DNA from 3 places in the Kitasatospora sp. NPDC101235 genome. Region 3 is predicted to be linked to each of the others. Evidence: riboswitches for the same ligand, from Rfam matches in the RefSeq annotation. Region 3 holds a riboswitch; each other region holds the start of a gene.

The links. A riboswitch is a leader RNA that binds a small molecule or an ion and turns the genes downstream of it on or off. The one in region 3 is predicted to bind thiamine pyrophosphate.
Region 1: it holds a riboswitch for thiamine pyrophosphate, as region 3 does, so the genes downstream of both, thiO (glycine oxidase ThiO) here and ACIRRH_RS28925 (purine-cytosine permease family protein) in region 3, are expected to answer to the same signal.
Region 2: it holds a riboswitch for thiamine pyrophosphate, as region 3 does, so the genes downstream of both, thiC (phosphomethylpyrimidine synthase ThiC) here and ACIRRH_RS28925 (purine-cytosine permease family protein) in region 3, are expected to answer to the same signal.

The regions. Positions count from the first base shown of each region.
Region 1 covers NZ_JBIWNZ010000001.1:507,846-515,003, forward strand. Annotated here, with positions in the region: gene pknB (Stk1 family PASTA domain-containing Ser/Thr kinase) at 1-83, opposite strand, end outside; gene ACIRRH_RS02395 (thiazole synthase) at 301-1,119, opposite strand; gene thiS (sulfur carrier protein ThiS) at 1,123-1,347, opposite strand; gene thiO (glycine oxidase ThiO) at 1,344-2,519, opposite strand; TPP riboswitch at 2,523-2,635, opposite strand; gene ACIRRH_RS02410 (NAD(P)/FAD-dependent oxidoreductase) at 2,789-3,994, shown strand; gene ACIRRH_RS02415 (Rv2175c family DNA-binding protein) at 4,037-4,402, shown strand; gene thiE (thiamine phosphate synthase) at 4,402-5,049, shown strand; gene ACIRRH_RS02425 (polyprenyl synthetase family protein) at 5,093-6,223, opposite strand; gene metF (methylenetetrahydrofolate reductase [NAD(P)H]) at 6,421-7,158, shown strand, end outside.
Region 2 covers NZ_JBIWNZ010000018.1:162,254-166,319, forward strand. Annotated here, with positions in the region: gene ACIRRH_RS27550 (cupin domain-containing protein) at 111-428, shown strand; gene tenA (thiaminase II) at 469-1,140, shown strand; gene ACIRRH_RS27560 (DUF5326 family protein) at 1,412-1,612, shown strand; TPP riboswitch at 1,776-1,910, shown strand; gene thiC (phosphomethylpyrimidine synthase ThiC) at 1,905-3,719, shown strand; gene ACIRRH_RS27570 (FitA-like ribbon-helix-helix domain-containing protein) at 3,845-4,066, shown strand, end outside.
Region 3 covers NZ_JBIWNZ010000020.1:95,833-102,990, reverse strand. Annotated here, with positions in the region: gene ACIRRH_RS28940 (DUF5926 family protein) at 1-87, opposite strand, end outside; gene ACIRRH_RS28935 (ATP-binding protein) at 157-576, opposite strand; gene ACIRRH_RS28930 (glycerophosphodiester phosphodiesterase family protein) at 998-1,822, opposite strand; gene ACIRRH_RS28925 (purine-cytosine permease family protein) at 1,911-3,299, opposite strand; TPP riboswitch at 3,292-3,436, opposite strand; gene ACIRRH_RS28920 (S1C family serine protease) at 3,655-5,433, shown strand; tRNA gene ACIRRH_RS28915 (tRNA-Ser) at 5,497-5,584, shown strand; gene ACIRRH_RS28910 (MerR family transcriptional regulator) at 5,748-6,575, shown strand; gene ACIRRH_RS28905 (MFS transporter) at 6,621-7,158, shown strand, end outside.

The DNA of each region.
Region 1 (7,158 bases), on a different contig from region 3:
ACGGTGGACATCCCGCCGGTCGCGATGCGCTGCTCGACCCGGTACCTGTTGTCGAGCAGGGTACCGATCAGGGGGTCTGACAATGTGTGCACCGCTGGGATACTGTCGGTGACCTGCCTGTGGGCAGCGGTCGGGGCTTGGCCGTCATGAGGGTCTTCGGATCCGAGTGAGAAGCCCTCTCGCTTGCGAGGGGGAGGAGTCACGTCCACTCGGGCGAGTCTAGGTGAGGTGTGGACCGGAAGACCCCGGAGGACATTGCCTCCGGGGCCATCTGTGCCCGGCTTGTGACCCGTCATGTCCCTAGAACGCCGGCCGCTCCCGGGTGTCCAGGTCGGCCCGGCCGGCCATCGCGGAGGACGCCTCGGCGTGGAAGCGGCGCGGGATGCGGCCGGCCCGGTGCGCGAGCCGGCCCGCCTCGGCGGCGTGCCGCATCGCCTCGGCCATCAGCACCGGGTCCTGAGCCCGGGTCACCGCGGAGGCGAGCATCACCGCGGCGCAGCCCAGCTCCATCGCCAGCGCCACGTCGGAGGCGGTGCCGGCGCCCGCGTCCAGGATCACCGGGACGCCCGCGCCCTCCACGATCAGCTGGAAGTTGTGCGGGTTGCGGATGCCCAGGCCCGAACCGATCGGCGAGCCCAGCGGCATGATGGCCGCGCAGCCGACGTCCTCCAGCTTGCGGGCCAGCACCGGGTCGTCGTTGGTGTAGGGCAGGACGGTGAAGCCGTCGTCGACCAGCGTCTCGGCGGCGTCCAGCAGCTCGATCGGGTCGGGCAGCAGGGTGCGCTCGTCGGCGATCACCTCCAGCTTGACCCAGTCGGTGCCGAGCGCCTCGCGGGCCAGCCGGGCGGTCAGCACGGCCTCGCCGGCGGTGAAGCAGCCGGCCGTGTTGGGCAGCACCCGGATGCCGTTGCGGGTCAGCACGTCCAGGACGGAGCCCTGGGTGGAAGCGTCGACCCGGCGCATGGCCACCGTGGTCAGCTCGGTGCCGGAGGCGAGCAGCGCACGCTCCATGACCTCCAGGCTGGGCGCGCCGCCGGTGCCCATGATGAGCCGGGAGGAGAAGGTCGTCCCGGCAATGGTGAGGCTGTCCTTGTCGTCGGAAAGACGGGCGTCGGCCATGGCTCAGCCTCCCTGGACGGCGGTGAGGATCTCGACCCGGTCACCGGTGCTCAGCGGCGTCTCGGACCACGAACTGCGGGGCACCACGGCCTCGTTGAGCGCGGCGGCGACGCCGGTGTTGGCGGCACTGACAGAGGCCACCACCTCGGCGAGGGTGGTCGTGGCGGGCACCCGGCGGGGCTCGCCGTTGACGGTCAGGGCGATCTCGTTCAGGGCGGTCTCGGTCATGCGGAGGCCTTCGTGGTGGAGTGGTCGGGGGAGAATCGGACGGGCGTGAACGGCCTTGCGAGATCCGGGACTTCGCCGGTGGCCAGGTACTCGGCGACCAGGTCGGCGGTCACCGGGGTGAGCAGCACGCCGTTGCGGTAGTGGCCGGTGGCGGCGACCAGCCCGGGCAGCGAGGTCGGGCCCAGCAGCGGGGCGTTGTCCGGCGAGCCGGGGCGCAGCCCGGCCGAGGTCTCCACCAGCGGGAGTTCGGTGATCCCCGGGACCAACTCATGGGCGTCACGCAGGAGTTCGTACACCCCACCGGCGGTGACGGTGGTGTCGTAGCCCTGTTCCTCGGTGGTCGCGCCGACCACCAGCTCGCCGTTCTCACGCGGCACCAGGTACAGGTGCCGGCCGCGGACGACGGCGCGGACGTTGCGGGAGAGGAACGGCCGGTAGGCGTCCGGGACGCGGAGGCGCAGCACCTGCCCCTTCACCGGGCGGATCGCGGGCAGCGCCCCCTCGGGCAGGCCGGGCAGCCGGTGGCTGTGCGGGCCGGCCGCGAGGACGACCTGCTCGCCGGTCACGGTCTCGTGGGTGCTCAGCCGGGCGCCGGTCGCGCGGCCGTTCTCGACCAGCAGCTCGACGGCCTCGGCCGGACGGATCGAGACCCCGGCGCGTTCGCAGGCGAGGAGCAGGGCCTTGAGCAGCCGGCGGCCGTCCACCTGGTGGTCCTCGGCCACGTGCAGGCCGCCGCGCACGCCGGGGGCGAGCATCGGCTCCAGCCTGCGGGCCTCCCGGCCGGTCAGCCAGGTCGAGTCCAGGCCGAGCCGCTGGTGGAAGGCGTGCAGCTCGCGCAGTTCCTCGCGGTCGTCGGAGTCCAGTGCCACGGCGACCGTGCCGCACCGGCGGTAGCCGGTGTCCAGGCCGCCGCTCGCCTCGGTGAGTTCGGCGGCGAAGGCCGCGTACCGCTCGTTCGAGGCCATGCCGAGGCGCAGCAGCGGCTCCTCGCCGTACTGGAGCTCGGTGACCGGGGCGAGCATTCCGGCCGCGACCCGGGCCGCGCCGCCACCGGGGGAGGGGTCGACCACGATCACGTTCCGCAGCCCGCGCTGGGCGGCGCGCCAGGCGACGGCGAGGCCGATGATGCCCCCGCCGATCACCAGCACGTCGGCGCGGGTGCCTGATGGCAAGCGTGACAAAGCTGCTCTTCTCCCTTCGCCGGTATGACCCGGATCAGGTTCGGACGGTCGCAGGCCGTGCCAGCCCGCCTCTCAGCCCGGTACGCCGGGCTCCCGTGTGGTGCCCCCACCTTAACGCCGGGGGTCGGCCCGGCCGAAGGCCCGTACGCGGGGTGGACCCCAGGGCGGAGACGACCCGCGCCCGCCTCCGCGCTCCGCACGGCCGGAGGGCCGGCACGAAGGGCGGACGGCCCGCAGCTGCCGGCCGGCCGCTGAGTACAGTGACGGGCGTGGCAGAGCTGAGCGGAACGGATCAGGTGGTCGTCGTCGGAGCCGGGCTGGCTGGGGCGCAGGCCGCCCTCAAGCTGCGGCAGGGAGGCTGGCAGGGGCGGATCGTGCTGGTCGGCGAGGAGCGGCACGCGCCGTACGACCGGCCGCCGCTCTCCAAGGACGTACTGCTCGGCAAGGCCGACTCCACCACCCTGGACATCGACTACGGGCAGCTCGGCATCGAGCTGTTCACCGGCCGCCGGGCCACCGGCCTCACCCCCGGCGTGCTGCACACCGACGGCGGCGACCTTCCGTACGGCTCGCTGGTGGTCGCCACCGGCGCCGTCCCGCGTGCCCTGCCCGGCGCCGAGCGGGCGCACCTGCTGCACACCCTGGACGACGCCCTGGCGCTGCGCGCGCTGCTGCGCCCCGGGCTGCGGCTGGTGCTGGTCGGCGCGGGCTGGATCGGTGCCGAGGTGTCCGGCGCGGCCCGCGCGGCGGGCTGCGAGGTGACCGTGGTCGAGGCCGGCCCGGCGCCGCTGCCCGGCGCACTGCCGACGGAGATCGGTTCGGCGATGGCCGCCTGGTACACCGAGGCCGGGGTCGACCTGCGCTGCGGGGTCGGTGTGGCCGCCGTCGAGCCCGGCGCGGTGCTGCTGGCGGACGGCGCGCACCTGCCCGCCGACGAGGTCGTGGTCGGTATCGGGGCGCGTCCCGCGACCGGCTGGCTGGCCGGCTCCGGGATCGAGCTGGACGCGGCCGGTGCCGTCGTGGTGGACGGGCGGCTGCGCACCTCGGTGCCCGGTGTCTTCGCGGCCGGCGACTGCGTCAGCTACCCCTCGGCCCGGGCCGGCGCCCGGCTGGCCGTCCAGCACTGGGACCACGCCCTGCAGTCCGGCGAGGCGGTGGCCGCCGCCGTCCTGGGCGCGGACGCGCCGGCCTACGACCCGGTGCCGTACTTCTGGTCCGAGCAGTTCGGGCGGATGGTCCAGTACGCCGGCCGGCACGCCGAGGGCGACGAGCTGCTCTGGCGCGGCGGCCCGCAGGACGCCGACTGGTCGGTGCTCTGGCTGCGCGACGGCGTGCCGAGCGCCCTGCTGACCGTGGACCGGCCGCGCGACCTCACCCAGGGGCGGAGGCTGATCGAGCGCGGCACCGCGCTGGACCGGGCCCGTGCGGCCGACCCGGCGGTGCCGCTGAAGGCGGCCACGGCGTAGGGCCGTGTGCACGGTGGGCCGTCGAGGTGGCAGTCTGGTGCCGTGAGTGAGATCGATGCCAAGACTGAAGCCCTGGTCCCCGAGTGGCTGTACCTGCCCGACATCTCCGAGCGGTGGGGTGTGCTGGTCACCGAGGTCCGCAACATGGTCAAGAAGGGCGACCTGATCGCGGTCCGCCGTGGCCCCAACAAGTCCTTGCAGGTCCCGGCCGCCTTCATCGACGAGACCGGCCCGGTCAAGCACCTGGTCGGCCTGCTGACCGTGCTGCGGGACAGCGGCTTCTCCGACGACGAGATCATCGAGTGGATGTTCACGGAGGACGAGTCGCTGCCCGGCAGCCCGGTGCAGGCGCTGTGGGAGAACCGGGCGACCGAGGTCAAGCGCCGCGCCCAGGCCATGGCGCTGTGATGACGGACCTGCACGCCAGGCTCGCCGACGCCCGGCTGTACCTGTGCACCGACGCCCGCCGCGAGCAGGGTGACCTCGCCGAGTTCCTGGACGCGGCGCTGGCGGGCGGGGTGGACGTCGTCCAGCTGCGGGACAAGGGCCTGGAGGCCAGGCAGGAGCTGGAGGCCCTGGAGGTCTTCGCCGACGCCTGTCGCCGGCACGGCAAGCTGCTGGCCGTCAACGACCGCGCCGACGTCGCCCACGCGGCCCGGCCGGACGTGCTGCACCTCGGTCAGGACGACCTGCCGGTGGCGGCCGCCCGGGCGATCCTCGGCGAGGACGTGCTGATCGGCCGTTCCTGCCACGCCGAGTCCGAGGTGGACGCGGCGATCGCCGAGCCGGGGGTGGACTACTTCTGCACCGGCCCGGTCTGGCCGACCCCGACCAAGCCGGGCCGCCCGGCCCCGGGCCTCGGCCTGGTCTCGTACGCGGCGAAGCAGGCCACCGACCGGCCGTGGTTCGCGATCGGCGGGATCGACCTCGGCAACCTGGACGAGGTGCTGGCCGCGGGTGCCCGCCGGATCGTCGTGGTGCGGGCCGTCACCGCCGCGGCGGACCCGCGGGCGGCCGCCGCCGAGCTGTCCCGCAGGGTGCGCGCCGCGCTCTGACCGGCCCGGATCCGCAGGGCCGGCCCGAGGCCGTCGCCGTCCGTCAGTACTTGCGGACGGTGGCGGCCTCGGCCAGTGCCAGCAGCACCGCACGGGCCTGCTCGTCGGCGAGCGGCGCCGCCTCCAGCGCCCCCAGCGACTGCCGCATCAGCTCCTCGATCCGGCGCTCCACCAGCTCGGGCGCGCCGCTGCGGGCGACCAGCTCGCGCAGTTCGGCGACCTCCGGGGCCGCCAGGTCCGGGGCGCCGAGCCGCTCGTCCAGGTACCGGGCGTCGGCGGCCGACAGGCCACGCATCGCGTGCGCGACCAGCAGGGTGCGCTTGCCCTCGCGCAGGTCGTCCCCGGCCGGCTTGCCGGTGACGGCCGGATCCCCGAAGACGCCGAGCAGGTCGTCGCGCAGCTGGAAGGCCTCGCCCAGCGGCAGCCCGAACGCCCCGTACGCCTCGACCAGCTCCGGCCCGGCGCCGGCCAGCAGCGCTCCCACCTGGAGCGGCCGCTCGATGGTGTACTTCGCGGACTTGTAGTGCAGCACGGTCTGCGCCCGCTCCAGCGCGCCCTCGTCCGTCGAGTCGCCGGCCACCGGCTCCAGCACGTCCAGGTACTGGCCGACCATGACCTCGGTGCGCATCAGGTCGAACACCGGCTTGGCGGCCAGGACGGCGGCCGGCTCCAGGCCGCAGCGCAGGAACAGCTCGTCGCACCAGATCAGCAGCAGGTCGCCGAGCAGCACCGCGGCCGAGGCGCCGTACTGCTCGCGGTCGCCGCGCCAGCCGCTGTCGCGGTGCAGTGCCTCGAAGCGGCGGTGGACCGAGGGCAGGCCGCGGCGGGTGTCGCTGCGGTCCATCAGGTCGTCGTGCACCAGGGCGCTCGCCTGGAGCAGTTCCAGGGCGGCGGCCGCGTTGGCGATCGCGTCGCCGCCGGCGCCACCGGCCGGGCCGCCGGCGCCGCGCCAGCCCCAGTAGCAGAAGGCCGGGCGCAGCCGCTTGCCGCCGTCCAGCAGGAAGTCGCGCAGTGCGTCGGCGGCGGGGACCAGCTGGGGCGAGATCTTGGCGAGCAGCACGGACTGGCCGTCCATGAACGTGGCGAGCGCTGCGTTGACGCGGGTGCGGACGTCCTCCACGTCAATGGGGTTGGCCGCACTGGGGTTGGCCGGCCGGGTGCTGGGCGAGGTCACGATGGGGCTCCGCTGGTTCTCTGGGGTGCAGCAAGCGTAGCGGTGCAACGGGGAACGGGTGTGCGATCGGCCGGGACGGGGTGTGCGGGGAGGCGTCGCGGAACCGGTCCGGGGTGAACCGGAACGCCATCCATCAGTTGTCTCAATAGGTGGAATTCGGCTGTCCGGCCCCTTCGGACGCCGGATAACCTGCCAGCATGGCACTCGGTATCGCTTCCACGAGAACGGATCGCGCACTGACGGTGCGCGAACTCCTGGCGGCCGGCAAGCGCTCCTTCTCCTTCGAGTTCATGCCGCCGCGCAGCGAGGTCGGCGAGCAGAAGCTCTGGGACGCCATCCGCCGGCTCGAACCGCTCGACCCCAACTTCGTCTGCATGACGTACGGTGCCGGCGGCTCCTCGCGCGAGCGCACCGTCAACATGGTCGGCCGGATCGCCACCGAGACCACCCTGACCCCGGTCGCCCACCTCACCGCGGTGGACCACTCGATCGCGGAGCTGCGCAACATCATCGGCCAGTACGCCGACCAGGGCGTGCGGAACGTCCTCGCGGTCCGGGGCGACCCGCCCGGCGACCCGATGGGCGAGTGGGTCAAGCACCCCGAGGGCGTCACCTACGCGTACGAGCTGGTGGAGCTGATCAAGGGCATCGGCGACTTCTGCGTCGGCGTCGCGGCCTCGCCGAACATGCACCCGCGCTCGACCGACTGGGACGAGGACATCCGGCACTTCGTGGCGAAGATCCGCTCCGGGGCCGACTACGCGATCACCCAGATGTTCTTCGAGGTGGACGACTACCTGCGGCTGCGCGACCGGGTGACGGCCGCCGGCTGCGAGACGCCGATCATCCCGGAGATCATGCCGGTCACCAACGCCAAGCAGCTGGAGCGCTTCCCGCAGCTCAGCGGTTCGGCCTTCCCCGCCGACCTGGAGGCC
Region 2 (4,066 bases), on a different contig from region 3:
GCCTGGCAGCAACCCCGGTCCCGGCGGAACCACCATGCGGCGGGGTGGTGTTGAATGCGCCAGGGCGCGGAGGCGGACGGACGGGCCCGAGGACGAGGGAGCACGGCGCGGTGAAGCTCTTCCGGCTGGACGAACTGGACGCCGAACGGGCGGCCAACGACGGTGCGTACCTGCGGTTCCTGCGCGAACCGCGGATGTCCGCCGGGCTGTACGCGCTCGCCCCCGGCGACACCGACGCCCAGACCGCGCACGACCAGGACGAGATCTACCAGGTGATCAGCGGCCGGGCCGAGCTGACCGTCGGCGCCGAGACCGCGACGGTCGGGCGGGGCACCGTGGTGTACGTGCCGGCCGGCACCCCGCACCGGTTCCACCACATCACCGAGGAGCTGCGGGTGCTGGTGGTGTTTTCCCCTCCGGAGGACTGAGCACCCCGGCGGTCGGGGTCGGCGTCATAGGGTCGGCGTCATGAGCACCAAGACGCTGACCGAAGAACTCTGGGCGGCCATCGAGCCGGTGTACGCCGAGATCCTCGCCCACCCCTTCCTGGCCGGGCTTACCGACGGCACCCTGCCGCGCGAGGCCTTCCGCCACTTCGTCGTCCAGGACTCGCACTACCTGCGCGACTACGCCCGCGCGCTCGCCGTCTGCGCGGCCAAGGCACCCGGCGAGGAGGACGTCCGGGCCTTCGCCGACGACGCGGTCGGCGCGCTGGCCGCCGAGCAGGGCATGCACGCCGAGTTCCTGACCGCCTTCGGCGGCAGCGCCGAGGAGGCCGCCGCCGAGCCGGTGCTGCCCACCACCCGGGCCTACACCAGCTACCTGCTGGCCACCGTCTACGGCGGCTCCTTCGCCGAGGCGGTCGGCGCGGTGCTGCCCTGCTACTGGATCTACGCGCGGGTCGGCGAGGCGCTGCTCGCCCAGGGCTCGCCCGACCCGCTGTACGCCAAGTGGATCGCCACCTACGGCGACGAGGCCTTCCAGTCGGTGGTCCGCCGGGTGCTGGCGCTCACCGACCGGCTCGGCGAGGAGCTGTCCGCGGCCGAACGCCGCAAGGTGGTCGAACACTTCGTGACCACCTCGCGCTACGAGTGGATGTTCTGGGACGCCGCCTGGCGCGGTGAGCGCTGGCCGGTCTGAGCCGTGCGGGCGCGCCTGCCCGTCCCCCGGCAGGGCCCGGACGACGGGCGGGCGGTGGCGGGTCGGCCCGTGGCGCAGGAGCCGGCCGGGTCGGCGGCGGCGTCGGCTTCTCGGGGGTCACACGGGGGGTCGGAGTCGGGGTGATCTCGGGGTTCTCTCCGGGCCGTTGGGCCTCGTTCCGGCACTCACGTCACCGTACGATCGAAGTACCGAAAGCAAGCGGGATGCGGCACCGGACGGCGGCCGACCCGAGGGGAGAAGAGGAACCGACATGGCTGAGCTCTGGAAGTCGCTGCCCTCCTGGGTGCGCAACATCGTCATCCCGGTGCTGGTCCTGGTGCTGGCCTGGAACATCGTCGCGTTCGTGTTCGGCGTTGTCGGCGCACTGCTCTCGATCGTGATCAAGCTGCTGGTGGTGGTCGGCATCGCGGCCGCCGTGGTGGTCCTGGTGAAGAAGGCCGCCAAGAGCTGACCGGACACCCCGTAACGCCGCCCTGAGGCCCGGTCCCCCGCGAGGGGGGAGCCGGGCCTCGGGCGTTCCCCGCGGGGTGCCGGCCGGCCGGGCGGGCCGTGACGTGCTCTGGACCTGCGGCGATCCGCTCGCTACGGTGTTGGGCGTCGTGTGCAGGCAACACCGCCTGCGACGCGGGAGCTCGGAGCACCGGGCTGAGAGGACGCTGACCGGGACGTCGACGGACGGACCGACGGCTGCGTCGACCGCAGGAACCTGACCGGGTAATGCCGGCGTAGGGAGTAGAGGTCAGATGACCACGTTCGAAGCACAGCCGCAGTCTGCCCAGGGCGCCCCCAGCAGCGAGCGCACCGGCTACCCGACCCCGGCCTGGCGCAAGGCCCACCGCGAGGGATCGCGCCCCGACCTGCGCGTTCCGTACCGCGAGGTGCAGCTCACCAACGGCAGGTCCGTCCCGCTGTACGACACCTCCGGCCCGTACACCGACCCGTCCTACGAGCCCGACGTGCGACGTGGCCTGCCCGCGCTGCGGGACGCCTGGATCCGCCAGCGCGGCGACGTCGAGGAGTACGACGGCCGCGAGCCGCGTCCCGAGGACGACGGGATCAAGCACACCTCGCCGCGCGGCGGGGACCTGCGCAACCTGGACGCCGTCTTCCCCGGCCGCCCGCGTCGCCCGCTGCGCGGCCGCGCCGGTGGCGCCGTCACCCAACTCGCCTACGCCAAGCGGGGCGTGGTGACGCCGGAGATGGAGTTCGTGGCGCTGCGCGAGGGCCTCGCACCCGAGTTCGTGCGCGCCGAGGTGGCCCGCGGCCGGGCCGTCATCCCGGTCAACGTGAACCACCCGGAGGTGGAGCCGGCCGTCATCGGCACCAACTTCCTGGTGAAGATCAACGCCAACATCGGCAACTCGGCCGTCACCTCCTCGATCGAGGAGGAGGTGGAGAAGATGACCTGGGCCACCCGCTGGGGCGCCGACACCGTCATGGACCTCTCCACCGGCCGCAACATCCACACCACCCGCGAGTGGATCCTGCGCAACTCCCCGGTGCCGATCGGCACCGTGCCGCTCTACCAGGCGCTGGAGAAGGTGGACGGCAAGGCCGAGGAGCTGAGCTGGGAGGTCTACCGGGACACGATCATCGAGCAGTGCGAGCAGGGCGTCGACTACATGACCGTCCACGCCGGCGTGCTGCTGCGCTACGTCCCGCTCACCGCCCGCCGCAAGACCGGCATCGTCTCGCGCGGCGGCTCGATCATGGCGGCCTGGTGCCTGGCCCACCACCAGGAGAACTTCCTCTACACCAACTTCGAGGAGCTCTGCGACATCCTCGCCTCCTACGACGTCACCTTCTCGCTCGGTGACGGCCTGCGCCCGGGCTCGATCGCGGACGCCAACGACGAGGCGCAGTTCGCCGAGCTGAAGACCCTCGGCGAGCTCGGCCGGATCGCCCGCGAGCGCGACGTCCAGGTGATGATCGAGGGCCCGGGCCACGTCCCGATGAACAAGATCAGGGAGAACATGGATCTCCAGAAGGAGATCTGCGACGAGGCGCCGTTCTACACCCTCGGCCCGCTGACCACGGACGTCGCCCCCGGCTACGACCACATCACCTCGGGCATCGGCGCCGCGATGATCGCCTGGTGGGGCACCGCGATGCTCTGCTACGTGACCCCCAAGGAGCACCTGGGCCTGCCCAACCGGGACGACGTCAAGACCGGCGTGATCACCTACAAGATCGCCGCCCACGCCGCCGACCTGGCCAAGGGCCACCCCGGTGCCCAGGCCTGGGACGACGCCCTCTCCGACGCCCGCTTCGAGTTCCGCTGGGAGGACCAGTTCAACCTGGCCCTCGACCCGGAGACCGCCCGCGACTTCCACGACGAGACCCTCCCCGCCGAGCCCGCCAAGACCGCGCACTTCTGCTCGATGTGCGGCCCGAAGTTCTGCTCGATGAAGATCAGTCAAAAGATTCGGGACGAGCACGGCGACGGTTCCAGCGCCGTCAACACCGAGTTCCACGCCGAGGCGCTGGCCGGCATGCAGGCCAAGTCCGAGGAGTTCGCGGCTCAGGGCAACCGGGTCTACCTCCCGCTCGCCGACTGACGCAGGAGCCTGACACCTGAGCGCCGCCCCGAGAGCTCTTGCTTCTCGGGGCGGCGCTTCGTCGTTCCCGCTCCGAACATGCTCCACTATCTGCATTTTGCAGATAGTGGAGCTAGAATGCAGACATGACTGCCCTCACGATCCGGGACGTCCCGGACGACCAGATCCAGACCTTGAAGGTCCGCGCAGCTCAGGCCGGCAAGTCGCTGCAGGCGTTCATGCAGGACCTGATCGCCAGGGAGGCCTCCAGGCCCACGATGGCGGAGATGATGGAAAGGCTGAACCGGGAAGCCACTGCCAACGTCAGCGCCGCCGACGTTCTCGCTGCCATCGATGAAGGGCGAGCC
Region 3 (7,158 bases):
CTCGCGGGCCCCGACCACGGGGATCTCGCCCGTGACGGCGGTGGTGGACTGGCGCTGCGGCGCCTTCTTGGCGGCCTTCTTGCCCATGCTGCGGCTCTCCCGGGAACGGTGGTTCTGTGTTCCGGGAAGCCTAACGACACATTCCCCGGGCCCGGCTCACGCGCTACGGGCATCGCCCCCGGTGTGCCGGGCGTGCCGGGCCCGGGCGGGCAGCGCCGCCCAGACCGTGACCTCGCCCGGGGCGTCGCGCACGCCCCAGTCGCTGGCCAGCTGGTCCACGATGCTCAGGCCGCGGCCGCCGCGGGAGGTCAGCGAGGGACTCGCGGGCAGCGGCCGGGTGGCCGCCCCGCCGTCCGTGACCTCCAGGGTGAGCACCCCGTCGGCGTGCATCTGCCAGCGGATCAGCACCCCGCCGTGCGGCTCGTCCGGGCCCTCGGCGGACTCCCGGCCGCCCTGCGCGGAGTGCGCCCCGGACGGGAGGCCGACCAGCACCTGTCCGAGCACCTCGGCCCGGGCGCTGCGGCCCAGTGCCGGCAGCGGGCCGAGCGGACGGGCGTACCGACAGGCGTTGCTCAACAGCTCGGAAAGGATCAGAACAGCATCATCGATGACCGGTTCCGGTATCTGCCGGTCACCCAGATCTCGACGCAGTCGGCGCCGTGCGACCCCGACACTCGCTGGGCCGTGCGGCACTGCCATGGTCGATGAGGTCGGCCCAACTCCTGTGGGCACAGTACGCGCCACCATCAACGCCACCCCCGGACCTCCTTCAGCGTATGCCGAGGGAGAGATGCCCCTTGGTAATGCGTCGGAAACGAGCACCGGACGATCCCGCGAGCCCATTTCGAGTGCGGCAACCGACGGTCGACATCAGGTCATTCCGCGCTCACCCTCTGTCGCCCGGATGCAAGAATTCCGGCAATTTCGTGCGAGGAAGGTTTGACTGCCGACCAGCATGATCGGATCGGACGGGTATGGCCTTCGGCGCGTCGGCGGATCACCGTCCGAGCTGCGCCAGCACCTCCGCGGGCCGGTTGGTGATGATCGCCGACACTCCGAGCTCCAGGCAGAGCTCGACGTCGGCCGGCTCGTCCACCGTCCACACGTGCACCTCGTGCCCCAGCTCGCGCAGCCGGGTCACCAGCTGCGGGCGGGCCCGCACCAGCTCGATGCCCGGGCCCGCGATCCGCGCCCCGCCCGGCAGCGGCGAGCCGGCGCGCAGGCGGCCGATCAGCGGCAGGGTCCGCTCGAACAGGAAGACCTGACGGTACTCCGGCGCGGCGGCGGCCACCCGGTTCAGCGCGACCGAGGAGAAGCTCATGATCCGGGCGGACGGGCGGTCGCCGTCCCGGGTCGCGCCGATCCTGAACCGCTCCAGCGTCCGCAGCAGTTCGGCCTCCACCCGGCCCCGGAAGCGCACCGGGTGCTTGGTCTCGATCGCCAGGTCCACCGGGCGGCCGCACTCCACCACCAGCTCCAGCAGCCGCTCCAGCCGCAGCACCCCGCGCAGCTCCGGGTCGGTGCTGGGGCGGCCGGTCTTCCAGGCGCCGAAGTCGTACGCCTCCAGCTCGGTGAGGGTCATGGCCGAGACGGTGCCGCGGCCGTTGGAGACCCGGCCGATCCGGCGGTCGTGCACGCAGACCAGCGCGCCGTCGGCGGTGACCCGGACGTCGCACTCCAGCGCGTCCGCGCCCTCGTCGAGCGCGCGCCGGTAGGCCGCGAGGGTGTGCTCGGGCAGGGCGTGGGAGGAACCGCGGTGGGCGATCACCTGGACGGGGGGCACGGTGCGCGCCGTCGTCGAGGACAGGTCTGGGCTGGTCACAGGGCCAACGATAGGCGGCGGAGGTGAAGCGCGGACAAAGACGGCCCCAACCCGTGGGGCCGTCTGCGCCTGCGCTTGCCCGGTCTCCTCAGCGGCGGTTGGCGCGGCGGCTGAGCGGGGTGAGCGCCCAGGTGGCCAGGGCGGGCACCAGGAAGGCGAACAGCGAGGCGGAGGTCCACTCCTGCGGGGTGAAGTGCAGCGCCTCCTGGGCGGAGGTCCAGAAGTCCGTCCACCAGTCGGCCACCTTGGTCGGCGCGATGAACTGGTAGACCGCGAAGCCCAGCGCCCACGGCAGCAGCATCAGCCAGCGGGACGGCGCGTCGGCGGAGAGGTCCCAGCCGCGCCGGCCGGCGCCGAGGAAGTAGTCCACCGCGAGCACCGCCAGCAGCGGCACGAACACCGAGCCGATCAGGCCGAGGAAGCCGTAGTAGGTGTCGGTGAACTCGTCGATCTGCAGCGCCAGCACGGTGGTCAGTGCGCCGATCGCGCCGGAGAGCACCCGGCGGTCCACCTTCGGCAGCAGGTTCTGCACCGACATCGCGGTCGAGTACACGTTGGCGAAGGACTGGTCGGTCTCGCGCAGCACCAGCACCAGCAGGAACAGCCAGCCCGCCCAGACCCCGAGGAAGGAGTCGAAGATCCGGTTCGGGTCGCCGTCCGACTGCAGCAGCGCCATCAGGCCGAGCACGTAGCACCAGACCTGGGCGATCGTGTAGCCGGAGAAGCTGCCCCAGAACGCCGAGCGCGGGGTACGCGAGTGCCGGGTGTAGTCGGCGGCCAGCGGGACGAAGGAGACCGACACCGCGATCATCGCGTCGGTGGCGCCCAGGAAGCCGTGCCAGTTGCCCGCGCCCGGGTCCGGCACGCCCTGGCGGCCCAGCTGGACGGTGAAGTACACCATCGCCACCGCGACCGCCCCGGCCACGAAGCGGCGCAGCACCGCGATCGAGCCCAGCGGCCAGATGGTCAGCGCGGTGGTCAGCGCGCCGGCGAGCAGGACGAACAGCCAGCGGTAGCCGGCGGTGTGCGCGACGGTCTGCGCGCCCGCCGAGATGGTCAGCAGCTCGAACACGCCCCAGCCGACGCACTGCACGATGTTCAGCACCGTCGGCAGGTAGGACAGCCGGGTGCCGAACAGCCCGCGCAGGTTCGCCATCGCGGGGGCGCCGGTGCGGGCGCCGATCAGTGCGGCCACGCCGAGCATCGCGGTGCCGACCGCCGTACCGATCGCGATCGCGGTCACCGCGGCGGCCAGCGACAGCTCACTGCCGGGGGCGCCGAGCACGGTGGCGGCGGTGGAGAAGCCGATCAGGCTGACGCCCAGGTTCATCCAGAGCGCGAAGTGGTCCCGGAAGCGCAGCGTGCGCGGCGGCTCGGTGTCCAGGACCAGGGGGGCCTCGGGGCGCTCCAGGACGGCGGTCGCACTCGAAGAGGTGGCGTTCGCGCCCGAAGAAGAGGATGGCGAAGCAGGCGGCATGGCCGATACTCCCTACGCCGGCATTACCCGGACAGGTTCCGGCGGTCAGCGCCCCCTCGAACGTCCGCCACTCGTGTGGCGTACGGTCGACATGCGCACTCTCAGCCTGGTGGGTCCAAGCTCCCGCGTGTCAGTTTGGAGCGACAGGCTAACCGGCACGGGGGCGAACGCCCAAGGCCGAGGGAGTCGCGGTCCATCGCGGGACGTCCGGCGGGGGAGGGGAGCCTCGGCCGCCGGTACCGGCGTCGGTGCCGGCTAAGGATTCTTATGAGTTCTTCAGAGGGGTCCTTACGGCAATCGAATCGACAGTGCGAAAAACTATGGTCCTTGGTTCTGCCAGCTATGGAGGTCGTCCGTGAGCACCGAGCGCGAGGTTGGGCCCACCGGGCCGCAGGGGGAGCAGCCCGCCGGCCGGGGAGCGGCCGAGTCCGCTTCCGAGGGCCCCGCTCAGGGCGGGCACCAGCCGACCATGGCCTTCCGGCGGGTGCCCGAGCCGGAGGCGGGTGCCGTCGAGGCCGGTGCCGTCGAGTCCGGGCAGGGCCCGGTCGACGCGCCTTCGGCCGAGGGCGGGCACAAGCCGACCGTCGCCTTCACCAAGGTGCCCGCACCGGAGGCCCCCGCCGCCCCCGTGGCCCCCGTGCCGCCCGTGGCGCCTGCCGCGCCCGCCGCCGAGGAGCCTGCCGTCGACCCGGCCACCGGCTACATCGACGCGCCGCCGCCCGTCCTGCCGCCCGCCCCGCAGGCCCCGGCCCTGCCGCCGGTCGGCAACCCGTACGCCACCCCGACCCACGGGGTCCCCGCCGTCGGCGCGCACGAGGGGTACGGCGCCGCTCCGGCCGTTCCCGCCGCCCCCGCCGCGCACGGCCACCACCCCTTCGGGGCCGGCCAGCCGCTCGGTGGCTGGGGCCCCACCCACGACTCCACCTCCGGCGGCGCGGGCCACCCCGGTGGCCCGGCGGGCCCGCTCGGCTACCCGGCGGACTACCCCGGCGGTCCGGCCGGCCCCGGCGCGCGCAAGAAGCGCGGCGGCCTGGTCGCCCTGATCGCGGCCGTCGCGCTGGTCGCCGGTGTGGCCGGCGGCACGCTCGGCGTGACCGTCGCCAACCGCGCCGACAGCAGCAGCTCCCCGAACGACCACCGCAGCACCACCGTCCAGGCCAGCGACACCCAGAAGAACGAGGCCGCCCCCGGCTCGATCGCCGCCATCGCGCAGAAGGCGCTGCCCAGCGTCGTCACCATCAAGGCGCAGGGCAACGGCGAGTCGGGCACCGGCACCGGCTTCGTCTTCGACACCGAGGGCCACATCCTCACCAACAACCACGTGGTGGCGCCGACCCTCAACGGCGGCAAACTGACCGTCAAGTTCGCCGACGGCACCTCGTACAGCGCCTCGGTGCTGGGCCACGCCGAGGGTTACGACGTCGCCGTGGTCAAGATCGACAACCCGCCCAAGAGCAAGCTGGCCCCGCTGCCGCTGGCCGACTCCGACAAGGTCAACGTCGGCGACGCCACCATCGCGATCGGCGCGCCGTACGGCCTGGAGTCCACCGTCACCAGCGGCATCATCAGCGCCAAGGACCGCCCGGTGGCCTCCGGCGACGAGACCGGCTCGCAGGCCTCGTACATGAACGCCCTCCAGACCGACGCCTCGATCAACCCCGGCAACTCCGGCGGCCCGCTGCTCGACTCCGGCGGCGCGGTGATCGGCATCAACTCGGCGATCCAGTCCAACGCTTCCGCCAACGGCCGGGCCGGCAGCATCGGCCTGGGCTTCGCCATCCCGATCAACCAGGCCAAGTGGGTCGCGGACACCCTGATCAAGACCGGCAAGCCGGTCTACGCCAAGCTCGACGTGCTGCGCAACGACGACTACAAGGGCGACGGCGCGCAGATCCAGACCAAGGACATCCAGGGCCAGCCCGCCGTCACCCCCGGCGGCGCGGCCGACAAGGCCGGCCTCAAGCCGGGCGACGTCATCACCAAGCTCGGCGGCGTCCCGATCGAGAACGGCCCCGCCCTGGTCAGCCGGATCTGGACGCACAAGCCCGGCGAGACCGTCGACGTCGAGTACACCCGCAACGGCCAGACCTTCAACACCAAGGTCACCCTCGGCCAGCGCGAGGGCGACCAGTGACCCCCGCCCGCGCCGAAAGGTGTGCGCCGAACCCCGCCGGACCCGTTAGGCTGACCTCCGCCTGGAGAGCTGCCCGAGCGGCCTAAGGGAACAGTCTTGAAAACTGTCGTGCGGTGACCCCGTACCGTGGGTTCGAATCCCACGCTCTCCGCCGGTAGGAGAACCACCTGCTCAGGGCGGGTGCCGAGACCACTCGGCACCCGCCCTCGGTGTTTCCCCGGTGGCCGCGGTCGCCGGCTGTGGAGCGGCCGGGAAACGGATGCGGGCGGCCGGGTTGACCCTGACACGGTGGCAGGGGATGGAGTGGTCGCATCATGTTGAACATCGGAGACTTCGCCAGCCACGGCCGGGTGTCGGTGCGGATGCTGCGCCACTACGACGCGATCGGGCTGCTGCGGCCCGCTCGCGTGGACCCGGTCAGCGGGTACCGCTTCTACGAGGCGTCCCAACTCGCCCGGCTCAACCGGGTGATCGCGCTCAAGGAGCTCGGCTTCACGCTGCAGCAGGTGCGCGCCGTCCTGGACGAGCAGGTGGACGCGGCCGAACTGCGCGGGATGCTGCGGCTGCGGCGGGCCCAGCTCGCCGAGGCGATCGCGGCCGACGAGCTGCGGCTGACCCGGGTGGAGGCGAGGCTCCGGACGATCGAGAGTGAGGGGACCATGTCCACGCACGATGTTGTGGTGAAGTCGGTGCCGGCCGTCCGGGTGGCCCAACTGGCCGGTGTGGCCGCGAGTTACGAGCCGGAGGACATCGGACCGGTGATCGGGCCGCTGTTCGCCGAGCTGTGCCGGCGGCTGGCCGAGGCCGGGATCGAGGCGACCGGCCCGTCCGTCGCCCGCTACCAGGACGCGCCGGAGGGCAACGGCTCGGTGCTGGTCCTGGTCGCCGTCCCGGTCGGCCCGTCGGTGCGGCCGGACGCGCACGACTTCGAGGTGCTCGACCTGCCGCCGATCGAGGAGGCGGCGACGATCGTGCACCGCGGTCCGATGGACGAGGTGCTGGGCACGGTCCAGGAACTGGCCCGCTTCATCGAGGGGAACGGCTACCGCTCGGCTGGCTACGCCCGGGAGCTGTACCTGGAGTGCCCGGAGGACCGGGCCGGATGGGTCACCGAGCTCCAGGAGCCGGTGGTCCGCCGGTAGCGGTGGTTGCCCTCGACCAGGTCGAGGGCCCTAGCGTCGCCCGGCATGACCACCGCCTCCACCACCAGCGGCTCCGGCCCGTCGCCGCGGGCTGCGCTGCCCCGGACGTACCTGCTCTGGCTGGCCGGTGTCCAGGCCGGACTGCTGGGCGACGCCGCGCTGTACTTCGGCCTCGGCTGGGCCGCGTCCGCGCACGGTGGTGGAGCGGCCGGACTGGTCCTGACGGCGATCACGGTGCCGCGCACCGCGCTGGTCCTGCTGGGCGGTGCGGTCGCGGACCGGTTCGGCGCCCGTCGGGTGATGATCGTCGGGGACACGGTGATGCTGGCCGCGACCGTCGCGTTGGCGCTGGTGGCGGCAGACCGGGGGACGCCGCTGTGGCTGCTGGTCGCGGCGGCCGCCGTGATCGGGACGGTGGACGCCTTCCACCTCCCGGCGAGCGGTTCGATGCCGCGCCGGCTGGTACCCGCCGACCGGCTGCCCCGGGCACTCGCCCTGCGGCAGGCCGGCGGGCAGACCGCCGTCCTGCTCGGGGCGCCGCTGGGCGGCCTGCTGGTCGCGGGCGGCGGACTGTCCGGCGTGG